DNA from 2 places in the Microbacterium sp. Soil_N32 genome. Region 1 is predicted to be linked to the other one. Evidence: predicted binding sites of a transcription regulator. Region 1 holds the regulator's gene; the other holds the start of a gene.
The links. The regulator HspR, encoded in region 1, represses chaperone genes until heat shock. The targets are predictions, from matches to a motif close to AAGTTGAGTCNNNNNGACTCAACTT.

Region 1 (10,237 bases):
CTCAACCCGACGCGCTCGCGCGCTACGCCACTACCCCTTCCACCGCGAGCCCTGACCCGGTCGGCCCCTCTCTTCGTCGCTCCCGTCGTGAAACATCCCGCCTGCGACGCGTTCAGGCGGGATCCTTTGCGACCGGAGCGGAACACGTTGCGACCGGAAGGGATGCCGGGGCTAGGCGCGGGCGGAGATCTCGCTCAGCATCCGGTCGCGGGCGCCGTCGAGGTGGGCGGCGAGCACCGCGGCGGCCTCGTCGGGAGCACCCGAGCGCATGACCTGCATGAGCGTGACGTGATCGCCCGACGACTCGTGCAGATCTTCGTCGTGATTGATCGTGACCTCGAGCAGCGCGGCGAACGTCGGCAGGTACTGGCTCCACGCGCCTTCGAGGCGCGGGTGGTCGGCGAGCGCGTAGATCTGCGAGTGGAAGTCGAGGTCCGCCGTGACGAAGGCGGCGTGATCTCCCGCATCGGCTGCTTCGGCCATGCGCTCGACCGCCGCCTGCATCGCCGCCCACCGCTCGTCGTCGTCGACGCGCATCGCCCGCGAGAGCGCGAGCTGTTCGAGCGCTCCCCGCAGGCTGTACAGCTGGTCGACGTCGTCCTGCGTGAGGCCGACGATGTACACGCCGCGCGGGCGTTGGATCTCGACGAGGTTCTCGAACGACAGCTGGGTCAGCGCATCGCGGATCGGACCGCGGCTCACCTCGAACTCCTCAGCCAGCGCCTCTTCGGTCAGGCGTGTGCCCGGGGCGAGGTCGCCGCGCACGATGCGCTGGCGCAGCACGCGGGCGACCTGGGTTCCGAGCGACTCCGCTCGTTTGACGATCTGTGGCACGCCGACCTCCTGTTAACAGTCAACAGAATACACACGGGGGGCTGTCGGCGGGAGGGCGATGCAGATGCTCAGCCGCGGTGCTCGCGCGGGTTCCACAGTACGAGCTCGGTGGAACGGCGGATGCGCCGACCCTGCGGCACCGGAACCACGCCGGACGATCCCGCGGCGAACACGCGCACGCCCGGGCGGTTCTCGCGCTCGGCGCGCAGCGCCCCTTCGAGATCGGCGACCCGGCGGCGGAGCATCCGATTCTCGTCTTCGAGGTCGAGGAGCTTCGCGATGGCGGGGAGGCTCATCCCCTCGGAGGAGAGCTGGGCGACCTCGCGCAGCTGCTCGATGTTGCGGTGCGAGTAGCGACGCGAGCCGCCCCGCGTGCGACCAGGCACGACGAGCCCGATGCGGTCGTACTGGCGCAGGGTCTGCGGGTGCATGCCGGCCAATTCGGCGGCGACGGCGATCGCGAAGACCGGGGTGTCAGCATCCATCGCGTTCTCCTTCCGCTGAGGCGACGACGAGCGCGTGCGCCGGGGCGAGCCGGTTCCCGGAGGAACAGCCCGCCCCGGCGGACGCGCGACGGATGCTCGTCATCGCCGAGCCTTCGCCATGAGCTCGGCGCGGGGGTTCTCGGTCGGCTCCAGCTCCTGGAACCGCTCGAGCGCCTCGCGCGCCGCCTCGTCGAGATGGGTCGGCACCGCGACCTGGAGCTCGGCGAGCAGATCGCCGGTGCCCTTCGAGGTCGTGACGCCGCGGCCCTTGACCCGCAGCACCCGCCCGGAGGGGGTACCCGGCGCGACGCGCAGCTTCACCACGTCGCCGCTCAGCGTCGGCACCTCGATGGTCGCCCCGAGCGTCGCCTCGGTGAAGGTGACCGGCACCACGAGGCGCAGGTTCAGCCCGTCGCGCGTGAAGACCGGATGCGGTCGCACCGTGATCTGCACCACGATGTCGCCGCTCTCGCCGCCGTCGGGCGACGGGCGCCCCCGGCCGCGCAGACGGATCTTCTGCCCGTCGGCGACCCCGGCCGGGATCTTCACCTTGAACGGCTTGCCGTCGTCGCCCTGCAGCGTGATCGTCTCGCCCTGCACCGCCGTGGCGAAGTCGAGGGTGGTACGCGCGGTCACGTCGGCACCGCGCTGCGGTCCGCCGAAGCCGCGGAACCCGCCGCTCGGCTGACCGAAGCGCCCGCCGCCGAAGCCGCCGCCCCCGCCGCCCTGGTTGAACATCGCGAAGATGTCCTCGAAGTCCGCGGACTGCCCGCGGCCTCCCTGCCCGAAGCGGCTGAAGACGTCTTCGAACCCGCCGGCGCCCGAGCCGCCCGCCGTGAAGCGGGCGCCCGAACCCATGGCGCGGATCTCGTCGTACTCCTTGCGCTGCTCGGCGTCGGAGAGCACCGAGTACGCCTCGCTGATCTCCTTGAACCGCGCCTCGGCCGTGGCATCACCGGCGTTCGAGTCGGGGTGGTACTTCCGCGCCAGCTTGCGATACGCCTTCTTGAGGTCGGCCTCGCTGACGTCCTTCGAGACCCCGAGGGTCTTGTAGAAGTCCTTGTCGAACCAATCCTGGCTAGCCATCCATCACCTACTCTGCGGGAACGGCGACGACGACCTTCGCAGGACGCAGCTCGACGTCACCGAGACGGTACCCCACCTCGACGACCTCGAGGATCGTGGCCTTGTCGACGCCGGGGGTCGGCTGCTGGAAGATCGCCTCGTGGCGCTGCGGGTCGAACTCCTCGCCCTTCTCGCCGTACGAGACGACGCCGAGGCGCTCCACCACCGCACGCACCTTCTCGGCGATCACGGCGAACGGCGTGCCGTCGACGAGATCTCCGTGCTGGCCGGCGCGGTCGAGGTCGTCGAGCACCGGGATGAGGCCCTTCACGGCCTCGCCCTTGGCCCGCTCGATCTCGACCTGCCGCTGCTCCTCGGTGCGCCGACGGTAGTTGGCGTACTCGGCCTGCAGGCGCTTGAGGTCGCTCAGCAGTGTCGACTCGAGGTCGGCGAGCACGGCGTCCTCCGCCGCGGCCTCGCCGGTCTGCGCCGTGCCGAGGATGTCGTCGACCGTGAGGTCGTCGGGGGCGTCGTCGATCGGGGTCTCGTCCGAGCCCTCGGCCGCTGCCGCCTCACGGGAGTCGGGGTTGTGCGGCGCGGGGCCGGATGCCTGAGCATCCGACCCCTCGCCTGCGACTCCGTTGTTCTCTTCGAAGTCCTTGTCAGCCATGGTTACTTCTTCTCGTCCTCGTCGTCGACGACCTCGGCGTCGATGACGTCCTCCTCGGACGACGCCTCGCCCTGGGGTGCGTCGCCCTCGGGGGCGCCGGCCGCGGCATCCGCCTGCGACTGCGCGTAGATCGCCTCACCCAGCTTGGTCTGCGACTCGTTCAGCTTGTCGAACGCGGTCTTCACGGCCTCGTCGTCGTCGCCGGCGAGCGCCGTCTTGAGCGCGTCGACGTCGGCCTGCACCGATTCCTTAACGTCGGCGGGCAGCTTCTCGTCGTTGTCCTTGATGAGCTTGTCGATCGAGTACGCGAGCGTCTCGGCCTGGTTGCGGACCTCGGCGGCCTCACGGCGCTTCTTGTCTTCCGCGGCGTGCTCCTCGGCCTCGCGCACCATGCGGTCGATGTCGTCCTTCGACAGCGACGAACCGCCGGTGATGGTCATCGACTGCTCCTTGCCCGTGCCCTTGTCCTTGGCGGACACGTGCACGATGCCGTTCGCGTCGATGTCGAACGTGACCTCGATCTGCGGGATGCCGCGGGGCGCCGGTGCGATGCCGGTGAGCTCGAACGTGCCGAGCGGCTTGTTGTCGCGGGTGAAGTCGCGCTCGCCCTGGAAGACCTGGATCGCGACGGACGGCTGGTTGTCGTCGGCCGTGGTGAAGGTCTCGCTGCGCTTGGTCGGGATGGCCGTGTTGCGCTCGATGAGCTTGGTCATCATGCCGCCCTTGGTCTCGATACCGAGGCTGAGGGGGGTGACGTCGATGAGCAGCACGTCCTTGCGCTCACCCTTGAGGACACCGGCCTGCAGGGCGGCGCCGACGGCGACGACCTCGTCCGGGTTGACGCCCTTGTTCGCTTCCTTGCCGGTCTCGCGCTTGACGAGCTCGGCGACGGCGGGCATACGGGTCGATCCACCCACGAGCACGATGTGCGCGATGTCGGCGACCTTGATGCCGGCCTCGCGGATGACGTCCTCGAAGGGCTTCTTGGTGCGGTCGAGGAGATCCTTCGTGAGGTCCTCGAACTTCGCACGGGTGAGCGTCTCGCTGAGCGACACGGGGCCCGAGTCGGTGAGCGAGAGGTACGGGAGGTTGATCGAGGTGCTGGTCGAGGACGACAGCTCCTTCTTCGCCTGCTCCGCGGCCTCCTTGAGGCGCTGCAGCGCGATCTTGTCGCTCGAGACGTCGACGCCGGTGGTCGACTTGAACTGCGAGATCAGGTAGTCGACGACGCGCTGGTCCCAGTCGTCTCCACCGAGGCGGTTGTCACCGGCGGTGGCGCGCACCTGGATCGTGGAGAAGTCGTCGTCCTTGCCCACCTCCAGGAGGGAGACGTCGAAGGTTCCGCCACCGAGGTCGAAGACGAGGATGAGCTCGTCTTCCTTGCCCTTGTCGAGGCCGTAGGCGAGAGCGGCCGCGGTGGGCTCGTTGATGATGCGGAGCACGTTGAGGCCCGCGATCTCGCCGGCCTCCTTCGTGGCCTGACGCTCGGCGTCGTTGAAGTAGGCGGGAACGGTGATGACCGCGTCGGTGACGGTGTCGCCCAGGTACGACTCGGCGTCGCGCTTGAGCTTCATGAGGATGCGCGCGGAGATCTCCTGCGGCGTCCACTTCTTGCCGTCGACGTCGAACGTCCAGTCGGTGCCGACGTGGCGCTTGACCGACGCGATGGTGCGGTCGACGTTGGTGACGGCCTGGCGCTTGGCGGTCTCGCCGACGAGCACCTCGCCGTCCTTCGTGAAGGCGACCACCGACGGGGTGGTGCGGAAGCCCTCGGCGTTGGCGATGACCTTCGGCTCGCCGCCCTCGAGGACGCTGACGACGGAGTTCGTCGTACCGAGGTCGATTCCCACAGCACGTGCCATGTTGTTCTCCTTTGCTGACGTTGTTTCGGTTCGGAAGTCTGCGGCGATCAGGAAAACCTGAGTCGCGATGGCTCAAGTGTATCGCCGGCCCCGAGCACTGTCAAATGAACTTGATATGAGTTGGCTCAACTTTACATCGCGGCGGGACGCGGCGACCCGAGTCGGTGTCGAGCACGCCCGCACCCGATGCACATCGACCACGGGCAGGGCTACCCCTGGGAGCCGGGCCACGGGCTGGCTAGGCTGACGGGCATGTCGAGCATCCGCCTCTCCCGCCTCGCCGCCGTTACCGCGGTCGCCGCGTTCGCCCTGCTTCCGCTCAGCGGATGCGTCTACGCGCAGATTCCGGCCGAGGCTCCGGGCGCCGGTGAACCGTCCGCGACGCCCTCCCCCAGCGAGGCGCCCGACACCGACTCCGGTGAGCTGCCGACCACTCTGACCTTCGCCGAGGGAGCGGACATCCCCTCCACGGCCTACATCGAATGGGGCGACGGACTCCTCTCCGACGATGCGTGGAAGATCGCCTCCCCCGACGACGGGCAGGGCAACTGGAGCTACGCGAAGGTCGACGACTCGTGCACGGTCCACTTCTGGCAGGGGCGTCTCGGCGCCGATATCGTCGTACCCGGCGACGACGCCGCCACGTCGGATGCCCTGATGGCGACGTTCCTCGGCGGCAGCCCCGCGGACATCACCCCGAACGCCACGACGGGCTCGTTCAGCTACCAGACCTCCGGCAACGACGACGTCGAGACGCGGCAGGTCGTCGGCGAGGGCGAGGGGCGCACCTGGATCATGTCCGCGCGCGGTTTCTCGGCCCTCAGCGTCGGGCTCTACGCAATCGCCGACTGCGCGGCCGGCGACCCGGCCGACGTGCTCGCCGAGGTGAACGACCTCAACGCGATCATCGTCACGCCCTGAGGCGACGCGTCACGCCCTGAGGCGACGCGTCACTTGCCGCCGGGAGGGCCCGCCAGCAGCAGCACCACGTACAGCCCGACGATCGCGACGACCAGCAGAGCGGCGAGCACCCACGGCCGGTTGAGGAACCACCGCACGAGACGGTCGAACCACCGGTGGTCGCGCGGGTCATCGGTGGCGTCGAGCCGCCAGGCGCCGTCGAGGCGACCGGTGCGGTGGAGCCAGATCTCCGTGGGCACCGTGGCGTAGGGCACCACGGCGCTCGCGACCGCGAGCACCGCGACCCCCACGTGCCAGCGCTGGTTGATCGCGACGAGCAGGGCGGTCGCCCCATAGGCCAGGAACACGAACCCGTGGATGCCGCCGCCGATCGTGACCACGACGCCCGGGGCACCCAGGGCACGGGCGATGATGGCCCCGATCAGAAGGGTCCAGGTGATCGCCTCCGCGATCGCGAGAACTCGGTACAGGCGGGCGGGCGCACGGAACACGGGACTCCTCCGGTCGGGGTACGTCGAGCGTATCCGCGCTTCCTATGAGCCACCGGCCCACCAACGCCCGGAAGCGCCTCGAAAACACAGACCGATCGCCGACCGCGCGGCGTGTCCCGCCCCGACACGCCGCCCGCGAGCGAATCGGTCTGGGTTTCCGCGCGCGGGGGGCGTCGTCCGCGCCCGCGCGCACGGCGCGCCGTCACCGCCCGTTCACCGCCGGCGGCCAGACTGCGAGTCATGAGCGCACCCGATCCCCACCCCGGCGCCCCCGAGCCCGTCGCGACGGCCACGAGCGGCGCAGTCGCCGTCGTCGGCCTCGACCTGCGCGGAGAGACACCGGCCCCGAAGAAGCAGGTCTTCTCGTGGGCCCTGTGGGACTGGGCGACGCAGCCCTTCAACACCGTCATCCTCACCTTCGTCTTCACCGCCCTGTACCTCGTGGGCGAGGGATTCCTGCCCGCAGACATCGCAGCCCTCGACCCCTCCGACCCCCGTCGCATCGCCGCCGACGCCGATCTCACCTCGGGCCTGGGACTGGGGTCGACGATCGCGGCGTTCGGCATCCTGCTGCTGGCCCCCGTGCTCGGTCAGCGCGCCGACGCCGCCGGTCGCCAGAAGCTGTGGCTCGGGATCGGCACCGGCGCCCTGGTGATGTGCATGCTCGGCCTGTGGTTCGTCGAGCCGACGCCGAGCCTGTTCTGGCTGGGTGTGGCGCTGATCTCGGCGGCGACCGTGTTCCAGGAGATCGCGGCGGTCAACTCGAACGCGATGCTCATCGGCATCGCGACCCCGAAGAACGTCGGCCGCATCTCGGGCCTCGGGTGGGGCTTCGGATATCTGGGCGGCATCATCGCGCTCGCCATCGTCGTCGCTCTGAATGCCGTCGACTGGTTCGGGATGCCGACCGACGACGGCCTGGTCTACCGCCTGATCGCCGTGGGATGCGCCGTCTGGGCGATCGTGTTCAGCATCCCGATCTTCCTGTACGTGCCCGAGCCGTCGCTCGGCCGTCCGGAGCGGAAGGTCGGGTTCTTCCGCTCCTACGTGCTGCTCGTGAAGGACGTGGCCGCCCTCTATCGCGACCCCGAGACCCGACCGACGTTCTGGTACCTGCTCTCGAGCGCCGTGTTCCGCGATGGACTGGGCGGGGTGTTCGCCTTCGGGGCGATCATCGGCACCTCGGTGTTCGGCTTCGGCACCCAGCAGATCATCGTGTTCGGCATCGCCGCCAACCTCATCGCGGGCGTGTCGACGATCGCGGCGGGGCGCCTCGACGACCGGCTCGGCCCGAAGCGCATCATCCTCGGGTCGATCGGGGCCATGATCATCGCCGGGCTCGCCGTCTTCGTGCTGCGCGACGGCGGGGCGACGGTGTTCTGGATCGGCGGACTGCTGCTGTGCGCCTTCGTCGGCCCGGCTCAGGCGGCCGCGCGGTCATTCCTCGCCCGCGTCACGCCGGCCGGCCGCGAGGGCGAGATCTTCGGCCTCTACGCCACGACCGGGCGCGCGGCGAGTTGGATGGCGTCGATCGCCTGGACCGTGCTCATCGCACTGACCTCGCAGACCGCCTTCGGCATCCTGGGCATCGTCGTCGTGCTGCTCATCGGCTTCCTGCTTCTGCTGCCGGTGAAGGCCCCGGCCCGCACCGCCTGAGCCGGCCCGCCCACCCTCTCCCGGCCTCCCCCGCCCCCGCCTCCCCCCGCCCCGCATAACTTCGGAGTGGTGCGGCGACACCCCGGCGATCGGATGCTTCGGCCGGGGTGTCACGCCGCAACTCCGAAATCGTGCGCCGGGGACGGGTGGGGCGCCGCAACTCCGAAGGTGTGCGGCGGCGGTCGGGTGAGGTGGAGGGGGAGAGACGGATCAGGTGAGGAGGAGCGGCGACACGGCGGCGGCGAAGCCGGGGAGGGGCAGCGGCGCGTTCGTGGCGAGGTAGGCGACGAGCACGACCGCTCCGACGAGCAGCAGCAACAGGAAGATGAAGATGGCGGCGGTGATGCCGCCGTAGCCGCTCGACGCGGGCGCCTCGGGGGCCGAGAACGCCGGGTCCTGCGGTGGCGCCGGCTCCGGGTCGGTCGTGGGCGGCGGCACCGGCAGGCGCTCCGCCACCGGCCGACGCGACGAACGCAGAGCGCCCGAGCCGTGCGCCCCTGTGACGGGGCCGTCGAACGCGGGCGGGGGAGGCACGACGTCGTCGCCGGTCGATCCTCCGAACGCGGGCGGCGGGGGCACGACCTCGTCGTCGCTCGCGGCGGCGACCGGCGGCACCGATCCCGTCATCGGTCCGTCGAACGCGGGCGGGGGCGGCACGACGGCGGCGGCCCGGTCGTCGTCGAAGACGGGCGGGGGCGGCACGACGGCATCCGTCTGAGCATCCGCAGGCGCCGCTACGGGGTCGACGGGCGGCACCGGGGCGACCGCATCCGTCTCGCCCTCCCGTGGGTCGCGGTCGGACGGATGGATGCTGTCGCTGGTCATGTCAGCCTCCGAGTGATCCGACGTCGGTGACTCCGACGTCCGTGCGGTGGAAGTTCTGGAACGAACGCGAGGCGGTGGGCCCGCGCTGCCCCTGGTAGCGGTTGCCGTACGGGCCCGAGCCGTAGGGGTTCTCGGCCGGCGAGGTGAGGCGGAAGAAGCAGAGCTGGCCGATCTTCATACCCGGCCACAGCTTGATCGGCAGCGTGGCGACGTTCGCGAGCTCGAGCGTGACGTGCCCGGTGAAGCCGGGATCGATGAAGCCCGCGGTCGAGTGCGTGATGAGGCCCAGGCGTCCGAGCGACGACTTGCCCTCGAGGCGGGCCGCGATGTCGTCGGCGAGCGAGACCTGCTCGAACGTGGCGCCGAGCGCGAACTCGCCGGGGTGCAGGATGAACGGCTCGTCGGGGTCGACCTCGATGAGCCGGGTGAGCTCCGGCTGATCGACCGACGGGTCGATGAACGGGTACTTGTGGTTGTCGAAGAGCCGGAAGTAGCGGTCGAGTCGCACGTCGACGCTCGACGGCTGCACCATCGCCGGGTCGTGGGGAGCGAGGCCGATACGGCCCGAGGCGAGTTCGGCGGTGATGTCGCGGTCGCTGAGAAGCACGGCCCCAGCCTAGTCAGCCGCGCTACGGGACCGCAGAAGTATGCCCGTATCCGACGACCGGATCCGAGCGCTCGCTCGTCTGCACTCATGACGCACTCCCCCGGGTGCGCCATCCATCAACGATGACCGGAGAAGAAACATGTCGATGAAGACGAAGAAGAACCGCTGGGCCGCGATCGCCGTGGCCGCACTCGTGATCGCGGGCGGAACGGTGGCCGCGCCGCAGGCGGCGAGCGCCGCCACCCAGACCTGCGGGTGGGACGGCTACCGCTGCACGATGAGCACGAGCGCATCGGGAACGGTGAGCTTCCGGGCGTACGACTCGTGGGGCAACAAGTACAGCTCCCGCTACACCGTGAAGACGACGAGCGGCAGCACGATCTGCTCCGGCTCCCTCACCGTCAACGGCGGATGGAAGACGTGCTCGCTCTTCGGCTACAAGGGCACGGTGAAGATCACCGTGTCGAAGGCCTGGGACAAGGGCATCCGTATCGTGACGTCCTGATGTGTTCGGCGATCGGTGGGGAACACGGCCACGCACCCCTGTGGCCCCGCGTTTCCCACCGATCGTCACCCGTCGGGTAGGCTGATCCCACCGGTTCCCACGGATGCCGGTTCGGGGCTGTAGTTCAATGGCAGAACTTCTGCTTCCCAAGCAGACAGCGCGGGTTCGATTCCCGTCAGCCCCTCCATATGTGACGACCTCCCCCGGTCACGGATACTCGTGCGGACGCTCGGGGTGGTTGAGGTCGAACGCCGGGCGCTCGCTGCGGATGCGGGGGATCGACGTGAAGTTGTGGCGCGGTGGCGGGCATGACGTG
Region 2 (10,237 bases), on a different contig from region 1:
GTCGCCTCCGGCGGAACGATCGAGGTGGCACCGCGCCCGCAGGGCGGGGTGCGCGTGCGCGCCCGGGTACCGTTGACCGCGACCCCCACCCCGCAGAGGACCACCGCATGACCGACGCCCCTATACGCGTTCTCCTGGTCGACGACCACGCCATGCTGCGTGCCGGGTTCCGCACGATCCTCGAGACGCAGCCCGACATCGCGGTCGTCGGCGAGGCGTCGACCGGGCGCGAGGCGATGACGCAGGCGGCGGCGCTGCGGCCGGACGTGATCACGATGGACGTGCAGATGCCCGACATGGACGGCATCGAGGCCACGCGCCGCCTGGTCGCCGATCCTGATCTCACCGCGTCGATCGCCATCGTCACGACCTTCGACCGCGACGACTACCTCTACCAGGCGCTCGATGCCGGGGCGAGCGGATTCCTGCTGAAGAACGCGGGCGCCGACGACCTCATCGCCGCGGTGCGCGCACTGGCCGTCGGCGACGGGATGCTCGCGCCCGAGGTGACGCGGCGCGTCCTGGCGCGTTTCGCAGGAACCGGCGATGTTGCACGCACCGCACCCGTCGCCCCCGCCCCTACCCCGGATGCGGACCCGGACGCAGACACAGCCCCCGGCCTCCCGACGTTCGTCGAGCCGTTCACCGAGCGCGAGGCCGAGGTGCTCGCGCTGCTCGCCGATGCCCGCAGCAACGCCGAGATCGCGGCGGAGCTGTACATCGGCGAGGCGACCGTGAAGACGCACGTGTCGCGCATCCTGCAGAAGCTCGGTGCGCGCGACCGGGTGCAGGCCGTGGTGCTCGCGCACCGGCACGGTCTCGCATGACGTCAACCGGTGCCCGAGCGGGCGTCTCCCGTCCCGTCGTCGCCGGCGTCGTGACGGCGCTCGTCGGCTTCACGAGCTCGTTCGCCGTCGTGCTCACCGGACTGTCGGCGGTCGGGGCCTCGGCTGCTCAGGCCGCGAGCGGCCTCCTCGCGGCGAGCATCACGATGGGGCTCGCGTGCATCGTGCTCGCCTGGCGGTACCGCATGCCGATCACCGTGGCGTGGTCGACGCCCGGAGCCGCTCTGCTCGCGTCGACCGGCGCGGCATCGGGCGCGATCGAGGGCGGGTGGTCGGCGGCCGTCGGAGCATTCCTCGTGACAGCGGCGCTGATCCTGCTCACGGCCCTCTGGCCTGCGCTCGGAGCGCTAATCGCGCGCATCCCGCGCTCGATCGCGCAGGCGATGCTCGCCGGCGTGCTGCTGCCCCTGTGCCTCGCGCCCGTGACCGGGATCGTCGAGAACCCCTGGGGCGTCGTGCCGGTCGTCGTGACCTGGCTCATCGCCGCGCGCGTCGCACCGCGCTGGGCGGTACCGCTCGCGTTCGTCGCCGCGGCGATCGTCGTCGCGATCGCGCTCGTGCAGGCGGGCGCGCCGATCGATCCGAGCATCCTGCTGCCGCGCATCGAGCTGACCGCACCGACTTTCACCCTCGGCGCGCTCGTCGGCCTGGCCCTGCCCCTGTTCATCGTGACGATGGCGTCGCAGAACGTTCCCGGCGTCGCGATCATGCGCAGCTTCGGCTACGAGGTGCCGTGGCGTCCATCGATGCTCGTCACCGGTCTCGGCACCGCGCTCGGCGCCCCGGCGGGCGGGCACGCCATCAACCTCGCCGCCATCAGCGCTGCTCTCGCCGCCTCGCCCGACGCCGACCCCGACCCGGAACGGCGGTGGATCGCCGGGGTCTCGACCGGGGCCTCGTATCTCGTGCTGGGCGCCGCCTCGGCCGCGTTCGCCGCTCTGGTCGTGCTCGCTCCGGCGGCCGTCATCCCGACCGTCGCCGGCCTGGCGCTGTTCGCGGCATTCGGCGCGGCCGTGCAGCAGGCCGTCGACGATGCCGGCGAACGCCTACCGGCCGTGGTCACGTTCCTCGCCGCGGCCTCCGGCATCCAGGTGCTCGGCGTGAGTGCGGCCTTCTGGGCCCTCGTCGCCGGTCTCGCCGTCCGCGTCGTGCTGCGCGCGCGGCGGTAGGTCCCCCGCGGGGCGGACCCCGATGAGGCCCGGCCCAGTGAGGGCATCCGGTCGCAATCCCCCGTACGGGGGATGCCTGCGCCCCGCCCTGCTCCCTAGCGTGGAGGCATGACCACAGGAACGCTCCACCTCCACGGCATCACGAAGAGCTACGGCTCGCGGCGCGTGCTCGACGACGTCACCTTCGACGTCGCACCGGGCCGCCTCACGGGCTTCGTCGGCGGCAACGGCGCCGGCAAGACCACGACCATGCGCATCGTGCTCGGACTCCTCTCGTCCGACTCGGGCACCGTCACCCTCGACGACGCGCCCGTCACCGGCGCCGACCGCCGCACGTTCGGCTACATGCCGGAGGAGCGCGGCCTCTACCCGAAGATGAAGGTGCTCGAGCAGATCGTCTATCTCGCCCGCCTACACGGCATCGGCAAGGCGGATGCCGTCGACCGCGCGACCGACATCCTCACCGAGCTGGGACTCGGCGAGCGCCTCGGCGACACCATCGAATCGCTGTCGCTCGGCAACCAGCAGCGCGCGCAGATCGCCGCGGCGCTCGTGCACGACCCGAAGGTCATGATCCTCGACGAGCCGTTCTCGGGACTCGACCCGCTCGCGGTCGACGTGGTCGCCTCGACGCTGCAGGCCACGGCCGCGCGCGGCGCGGCGATCCTGTTCTCGTCGCACCAGCTCGATGTCGTCGAGCGGCTGTGCGACGACCTCGTCATCCTCGCCGGCGGAACGATCCGCGCGGCCGGGTCGCGCGACGGGCTGCGCGCAGAGCACGCCGGCAACCGCTACGAGCTCGTCTCGGCCGGCGACGCCGGCTGGCTGCGCACCGAACCGGGCGTCACGGTGGTCGACTTCGAAGGCGGCTACGCCCTGTTCGACGCCGACGACGCCGAGACCGCGCAGCGCGTGCTGCGCACCGCCGTCGACCGCGGCGATGTCGCCAGCTTCGCCCCCAAGCATCCCTCTCTCGCCCAGATCTTCAAGGAGGTCATCCAGTGACCGCGCAGACCCCCGGGGGTTCCCCCCTCCGCAGTTCGAACGGCATCTGGCTCGTCGCCGAGCGCGAGATCGGCTCGAAGCTGCGCAGCAAGGCATTCCTGATCTCGACGGTCATCCTGATGGTCGTCGCCCTCGCGGGCATCGTCATCGGCGGTTTCGCGAGCAAGAGCGCGGCCGACGACAAGACTCCCGTCGCCGTGACGTCCGAGACGTCGGCCGCGGTGTCGGCACTGCCGGGCGTCGAGGTGACAGAGGCCCCCGACGACGCCGCCGCCGAGGCGCTCGTGCGGGAGGAGAAGGTCGATGCCGCCGTCGTGTCGAGCACCGGCCCGACGGGATTCACCGTCGTCGCACTGACCGATGCGCCGAGCTCGTTGGTGACGGCTCTCTCGCAGACCCCCGAAGTGCAGATCCTCGAGCCCGCCGGCACGCATCCGCTGCTGCGGTACTTCATCGCCCTCGCGTTCGGCCTGGTGTTCCTCATGGCGGCGTCGACGTTCGGCGGCACGATCGCGCAGAGCGTGGTCGAGGAGAAGCAGACCAGGGTGGTCGAGCTGCTGCTCTCGGCGATGCCCGCCCGCGTGCTGCTCGCCGGCAAGGTCATCGGCAACACGATCCTCGCGATGGCGCAGATCCTGCTGCTGGCGGCGGTCGCCACGGTCGGACTCATCGCGACGGGACAGAACGACGTGCTCACCATGCTCGGCTCGCCGATCATCTGGTTCGCCGTGTTCTTCCTCTTCGGGTTCGTGCTGCTGGCGTCGCTGTTCGCCGCCGCGGCGTCGATGGTGTCGCGTCAGGAGGACATCGGGGCGACGACGACGCCCATCACGATGCTGATCATGGCGCCGTACATCCTCGTCATCGTCTTCAACGACAACCCGCTGGTGCTGACGATCATGTCGTACGTGCCGTTCTCGGCGCCGGTCGGGATGCCGATGCGGCTGTTCGTCGGCGAGGCGCAGTGGTGGGAGCCGCTCGTGTCGCTCGTGATCCTGCTGCTGAGCTGCGTCGCGGCGATCCTCGTGGGGGCGAAGATCTACGAGAACTCGCTGCTGCGCATGGGCAGCCGGGTGAAGCTGCGCGAGGCGCTGCGCGGCTGACCCCGCAGGCGACGGAACCCCCGGTGGCGGATGCCTGCACCGGGGGTTCCGTCATGCCGGCGCGGAATATCCATGCGGACACATGCGTTCGCACACGCGTAGGCGGACGACGAGGTCCGATCGGCATCCGTCTGAAAGGCACGACCATGAGCACTCCCACCCTCGACCGCACCGCCCCGACCGAGCATCCGGTGCTCGACGTGCTCGCCGCCCGCTGGAGCCCGCGTGCGTTCGACGCCACCACCCCCATCGACGAGGCCAAGCTCGCCGCTTCGCTCGAGGCTGCGCGCTGGACGCCGTCGGCCAACAACTCCCAGCCCTGGCGCTTCATCGTCGGCCGCCGCGGCACCGCGCTGCACGCGCAGATCGTCGACTCCCTCGTCGGCTTCAACCAGACCTGGGCCGTGAACGCGGCCGTGCTCGTCGTCGCCGTCGCCGAGACCGCCACCGAAGACGGCACCCCGATCACCCACGCCCTCTACGACCTCGGCCAGGCCGTCGCGCACTTCTCGGTGCAGGCGCACCACGAGGGCCTGCTCGTGCACCAGATGAGCGGCTTCGACCCCGAGGTCGTGCGCGAGTTCGCCGACCTCGACCCCCGCTTCGCGGCCGTGACCGTCTTCGCCGTCGGCGAGTTCGGCGACGTCGAGGCGCTGCCCGAGGTGCTGCAGCAGCGCGAGACCGCCCCGCGCGTGCGCCGCCCCGTCTCGGAGTCGGTCATCCTCAGCGCCTGACCCGCTCCCGTTCTCACACGACGCTCCCGTCGCATTTTCTGTCGCCCCGCTGAGGCGGAGACGACAGAGAATGCGACGGGAGCGTTGTCGTAGAAGGGGTCAGACTTCCGGGGCGGACGACGTCAGGGCGAGACCCGTGCCGTCGGCCGCGACGTCGACGCGCACCGTGTCGCCGTCGCGCACGCCGCCCGAGAGCAGCGCCGTCGCCAGCTTGTTCTGCACCTCGGTCTGGATGAGGCGGCGCAGGGGCCGCGCACCGAACACCGGGTCGTAGCCGCGCTCAGCCAGCCACGACCGGGCATCCGGGGTCACGGCGAGCGTGAGCCGGCGGTCGCGCAGCCGCGTGTGCAGCTGGTCGATCGACAGCTCGACGATCTGCGCGAGGTCGTCTTCGCTGAGCGCCTGGAACATCACGATGTCGTCGAGTCGGTTGAGGAACTCCGGACGGAACGCCTGACGCACCAACGCCATGACCTGCTCGCGCTTCTCGTCGACCGTCAGCACGGGATCGATGAGGATGGGCGAACCGAGGTTCGACGTCAGGATGAGGATGACGTTCGAGAAGTCGACCGTGCGCCCCTGGCCGTCGGTCAGCCGACCGTCGTCGAGCACCTGCAGCAGCACGTCGAACACCTCGGGATGCGCCTTCTCGACCTCGTCGAGCAGGATGACGCTGTACGGGCGACGGCGCACGGCCTCGGTGAGCTGGCCGCCCTGCTCGTAGCCGACGTACCCCGGAGGGGCGCCGACGAGACGCGACACCGAGTGCTTCTCGCCGTACTCCGACATGTCGATGCGCACCATGGCGTGCTCGTCGTCGAAGAGGAACTGCGCGAGCGCCTTCGCCAGCTCGGTCTTGCCGACACCCGTCGGCCCCAGGAACAGGAACGATCCGGTGGGGCGACCGGGGTCGCTGATCCCCGCGCGCGAGCGGCGCACGGCATCCGACACGGCCTTCACCGCATCCTTCTGTCCGATCAGGCGCTTGCCCAGCTCCGACTCGAGGTGCAGCAGCTTCTCGGTCTCGCCCTGCAGCAGTCGGCCGACGGGGATGCCCGTCCACGCCGCGATGACTCCGGCGATGTCTTCATCGGTGACCTGTTCGTTGACCATCCGGCCCTCGTCGCCGTCGGCGCCCTCCGAGCGCTCGGCCTCCATGAGCTCGCGCTCCAGGGCGGGGATCTCGGCGTACAGCAACCGGGAGGCGCGCTCGAGGTTGCCCTCGCGCTGCGCGCGCTCGGCGTCGATGCGCGCCGCATCGAGGCGGGTCTTGAGGTCGCCGACGCGGTTGAGCGATGCCCGCTCGCGCTCCCAGCGGGCCTGCAGCTCGGCGAGCTTCGCCTCTTCGGTGGCGAGGTCGTCGCGCAGCGCGGCCAGCCGCTCCTTCGACGCCGGGTCCTTCTCCTTCTTGAGCGCGAGTTCTTCGAGCTTCAGACGGTCGACGTGTCGGCGCAGCTCGTCGATCTCGACGGGGGCCGAGTCGATCTCCATGCGCAGGCGCGACGCGGCCTCGTCGATCAGGTCGATGGCCTTGTCTGGCAGCTGCCGGGCCGGCAGGTAGCGGTTCGACAGGGATGCGGCGGCGACGAGCGCGCCGTCGGCGATGGCGACCTTGTGATGGGCCTCGTACCGCTCCTTGAGCCCGCGCAGGATCGCGATGGTGTCTTCGACCGTGGGCTCGCCGACGTACACCTGTTGGAAGCGGCGCTCGAGCGCGGCATCCTTCTCGATGAACTCGCGATACTCGTTGAGCGTCGTGGCGCCGATGAGACGCAGCTCACCCCGGGCGAGCATCGGCTTGAGCATGTTGGATGCCGCGACCGACCCCTCACCGCCGCCCGCGCCCATGAGCACGTGCAGCTCGTCGATGAACGTGATGATGCGTCCGTCGGACTCGGTGATCTCCTTGAGCACGCTCTTCAGCCGCTCCTCGAACTGCCCGCGGTACATGGCGCCGGCGACAAGGGCCGAGATGTCGAGGGTCACCAGCTCCTTGTCTTTGAGCGACTCGGCGACGTCGCCCGCGACGATGCGCTGCGCGAGGCCTTCTACGACGGCCGTCTTGCCGACGCCAGGCTCGCCGATGAGCACGGGGTTGTTCTTGGTGCGTCGGGTGAGCACCTGGCTCACCCGACGGATCTCGCTGTCGCGCCCGATGACGGGGTCGAGTTTGCCCTGGCGTGCACGGTCGGTGAGGTTGATGCCGAACTGCTCGAGCGCGGTCTGCTGCTCGTTGGGGGATCCGGTCTGGGGGTTGCTCATCTGTCCCTCCTGGGAGACTCCTTCTGGTCGATGGTCACTCAAACTTGAGTTGGCTTGACTCAAGTTTAGCAGGAGGTGGCGTCGGCGACAACGACGCCGACGGTCAGCGGATGCCGAGCACCGCGTTCCAGATCGCGCCCGCGACCTGGCGTTTCGTTCCCGACGCCTCGGCGACGACCGCTCCGCCCTCGCCGATCACCTCGACGGCGTTGTGAGGCTTCTCGAACCCGTGCTCGGCGTCGGCCAGGTTCACCGCGAGCAGATCGACACCCTTGCGCTCGCGCTTTCCCCGCGCGCGCTCACGGCGGTCCTCGGCTTTCGGCAGGGTCTCGGCGGCGAACGCGACGATGGTCTGCCCGACGGGGGCCCGCCCCTCCGAGCGCGCGGTCGCGAGGGCGGCCACCACGTCTTCGTTCTCGACGAGCTCGATGCGGCCGAGCCCGCCCTCGGCCTTGGTGAGCTTGTGGTCGGCGGCCTCGCGCGGCCGGTAGTCGGCGACCGCCGCAGCCATCACGACGACGTCGGCCGAGGCGGAAGCATCCTTCATCGCGGCGGCCAGTTCGGCGGCCGTGCCGACGTGCACGATCTCGATCGACGGATGCTCCGCCGCGTCGAGCACCGCGGCATCGACGTGCGCGGCGACCAGCGTCACGAGCGCGCCGCGGGCTGCGGCCTCCGCCGCGAGCGCCGCCCCCTGCCGTCCGCTCGACCGGTTGCCGAGGAACCGCACCGGGTCGATCGGCTCTCGCGTGCCACCGGCCGAAATCGCGACGCGCAGGCCGCTGAGGTCGCCCGGCGCGAGAAGAGCCTGCGCCGCGGCGAGGATCTCCTCGGGCTCGGACATGCGCCCCGGGCCCGCGTCGCCACCGGCGAGCTCGCCGTCGGCGGGACCCACGAGGTGCACGCCACGGGAGCGCAGAGTCGCGATGTTCGCCTGCGTCGCCGCGTGGCGCCACATCTCGGCGTGCATGGCGGGGGCGATGAGCACCGGCGCCTCCGTGGCGAGCAGCGTCGTGCCGAGCAGGTCGCCCGCGAGGCCTGCCGCCATCGATGCGATGGTGTTCGCGGTGGCCGGGGCGACGACCACGAGGTCGGCGTTCTGCCCGAGGGCGACGTGACGCACCCGGGCGACGTCGTCGTGCACGCTCGTCGTCACCGGCTGACGACTGATCGCCTCCCACGTGGGCAGGCCGACGAAGCGCAACGCGCCCTCGGTGGGCACCACCGTGACATCGTGCCCCTCCTTGATGAGCAGGCGCACGAGGTGCACCGCCTTGTACGCGGCGATCCCGCCGGTGACTCCCACGACGATGTTCACGCCTCCGATTCTGCCTCAGCATCCGCCCGCCCGGGCCGTGCCGGCGACGCGGGGCGCACCTAGACTCGGGAGGGTGTGCACGGTCGTGATCGATGTCGAGAGCGCAGGCGCGGCGCGGCTGCTGGCCGTACGCGACGAAGACCCGCAGCGCGAATGGGATGCCCTTGGCCCCTGGTGGCCGGAGCGATACCCGGGCGTGATCGGCATCCGCGACCGCCGCGCCGGTGGTGCGTGGCTCGCGGTCGACCCGGCTCGGCGCCGCCTCGCCGTGCTGCTCAACCGTGCCGACCTGCAGGAACTCCCTGCCGAGCGCGCGGTCTCCCGCGGCACTCTTGCGCTCGAATCGGTGGCCGGACGCTCTCCTGACGGCACCCCGCCGATGCACGGGTTCAACCTGCTCGAGGTCGGACCGCAGGGCGTTCGCGTGCTCTCGTGGGACGGCGTCGAGGTGCGCGAGACCCCCGTCGCACCCGGCACCCACATGATCGCGCACGACGACCTCGACGACCCGGCGACCCCGCGCATCGACATGTGGCTCCCGCGCTTCCGCGCCCTGGGCCCGGCCGCGGAGAGCGACGACTGGGCCGCCGACTGGACCGGGCTGCTCGCCGAATCCGCAGAGCTGTCGCCCGACGACGATCGCGCGATCATCCGCGACAACCGCCCGCACGGCTACCCCACCCAGTCGCTGCTGTACGCGACGGCGTCGCTCACCCCGTCCGGTGCCGAGGTGCGCGACCACACGCTCCCCACCCCCGCGCACTGGGGCTGATCGCGTCGGGCATCCGCCCGGAGCCACCGTCCGCCCACCCGGCGCATCCGCCCGGCGTCATGGCCCATCGCCCCGCGCATCCCCCGCCACGCCGGGACGACTGCGTAGTCATCGGCCCCGTCCGGCCGGTCTAGCATGGAATCCCCGGCACGGAAGAGGAGGGGCCATGCCGTCGAGAACCCGCGGGGTCACGAGCATCGACGTCGCCAAGGCGGCGGGCGTCTCGCAGACCACCGTCTCGCGCATCGTCAACGGTCGCGAAGGCGTCTCCGACGAGATCCGCGCCCGGGTGGAGGCGGCGATCGAACGGCTCGGTTACCGCCCGAACCTCAGCGCGCGCAGCCTCGTCACCAGCCGCACCCAGACGATCGGCGTCGTGCTCGGCGACCCGCGCAACAGCTACTACGCCGAGCTGCTGCACACCATCAGCGGCGAACTCAATCGCGCCGGCTATCGCACGCTCATCCTCTCGGGCCGCGCCGACACCACCGAAGACCTCGCGCGCACGCTCTGGGAGACGAACGTCGACGGCGTCATCCTCACCACCACCCTGCTGTCTGCAGACGACGAGGGTCGCATCGTCTCGCTCGGCGTGCCGGCCGTGACGATGGGCCCGGGCGCCGTGACCGACAACGACTCCATCTCTCCCGACAACCTCGACGGCGGGCGCATCGCCGGACGCCACCTCACCTCGCTCGGGCACCAGCGCATCGGCGTGATCGCCGGACCGCTCACGACGGCATCCGTGCGCGAGCGGCACGAGGGGTTCCTCGCCGCGCTGTCGGACGCCGGCGTCGAGTTCCACGACGAGCTGTTCGAGTCGGCGAACCTCGACTACACCCGGGCCTTCGACGCCGCGACGCGCCTGCTGCGCCTGGCCGAGCCGCCGACGGCGCTGTTCTGCCACAACGACCTCACCGCGTTCGGCGCCCTCAACGCGGCGAAGGCCCTCGGCGTCGGTGTGCCGGACGACGTGTCGATCCTCGGCTTCGATGACGTCGCGATGTCGTCGTGGCAGGCGTTCGACCT

Region 2: AC3A3J_RS01775 (ATP-dependent Clp protease ATP-binding subunit) is a predicted target of HspR. The motif match lies at 7,160-7,184, and genes of this name have one in related genera.

What each region holds. Positions count from the first base shown of each region.
Region 1 is NZ_JBDGME010000014.1:25,787-36,023, reverse strand. Features, by position in the region: gene AC3A3J_RS03415 (GntR family transcriptional regulator) at 172-834, opposite strand; gene AC3A3J_RS03410 (heat shock protein transcriptional repressor HspR) at 903-1,319, opposite strand; gene AC3A3J_RS03405 (DnaJ C-terminal domain-containing protein) at 1,419-2,405, opposite strand; gene AC3A3J_RS03400 (nucleotide exchange factor GrpE) at 2,413-3,054, opposite strand; gene dnaK (molecular chaperone DnaK) at 3,057-4,916, opposite strand; gene AC3A3J_RS03390 (hypothetical protein) at 5,169-5,837, shown strand; gene AC3A3J_RS03385 (DUF3817 domain-containing protein) at 5,867-6,328, opposite strand; gene AC3A3J_RS03380 (MFS transporter) at 6,569-7,984, shown strand; gene AC3A3J_RS03375 (hypothetical protein) at 8,195-8,809, opposite strand; gene dcd (dCTP deaminase) at 8,811-9,416, opposite strand; gene AC3A3J_RS03365 (hypothetical protein) at 9,556-9,921, shown strand; tRNA gene AC3A3J_RS03360 (tRNA-Gly) at 10,035-10,108, shown strand; partial or broken gene ctaD (aa3-type cytochrome oxidase subunit I) at 10,129-10,237, opposite strand, start outside.
Region 2 is NZ_JBDGME010000009.1:112,992-123,228, forward strand. Features, by position in the region: gene AC3A3J_RS01745 (sensor histidine kinase) at 1-111, shown strand, start outside; gene AC3A3J_RS01750 (response regulator) at 108-827, shown strand; gene AC3A3J_RS01755 (benzoate/H(+) symporter BenE family transporter) at 824-2,014, shown strand; gene AC3A3J_RS01760 (ABC transporter ATP-binding protein) at 2,123-3,019, shown strand; gene AC3A3J_RS01765 (ABC transporter permease) at 3,016-4,122, shown strand; gene AC3A3J_RS01770 (nitroreductase family protein) at 4,269-4,856, shown strand; gene AC3A3J_RS01775 (ATP-dependent Clp protease ATP-binding subunit) at 4,956-7,118, opposite strand; gene coaBC (bifunctional phosphopantothenoylcysteine decarboxylase/phosphopantothenate--cysteine ligase CoaBC) at 7,222-8,436, opposite strand; gene AC3A3J_RS01785 (NRDE family protein) at 8,510-9,208, shown strand; gene AC3A3J_RS01790 (LacI family DNA-binding transcriptional regulator) at 9,375-10,237, shown strand, end outside.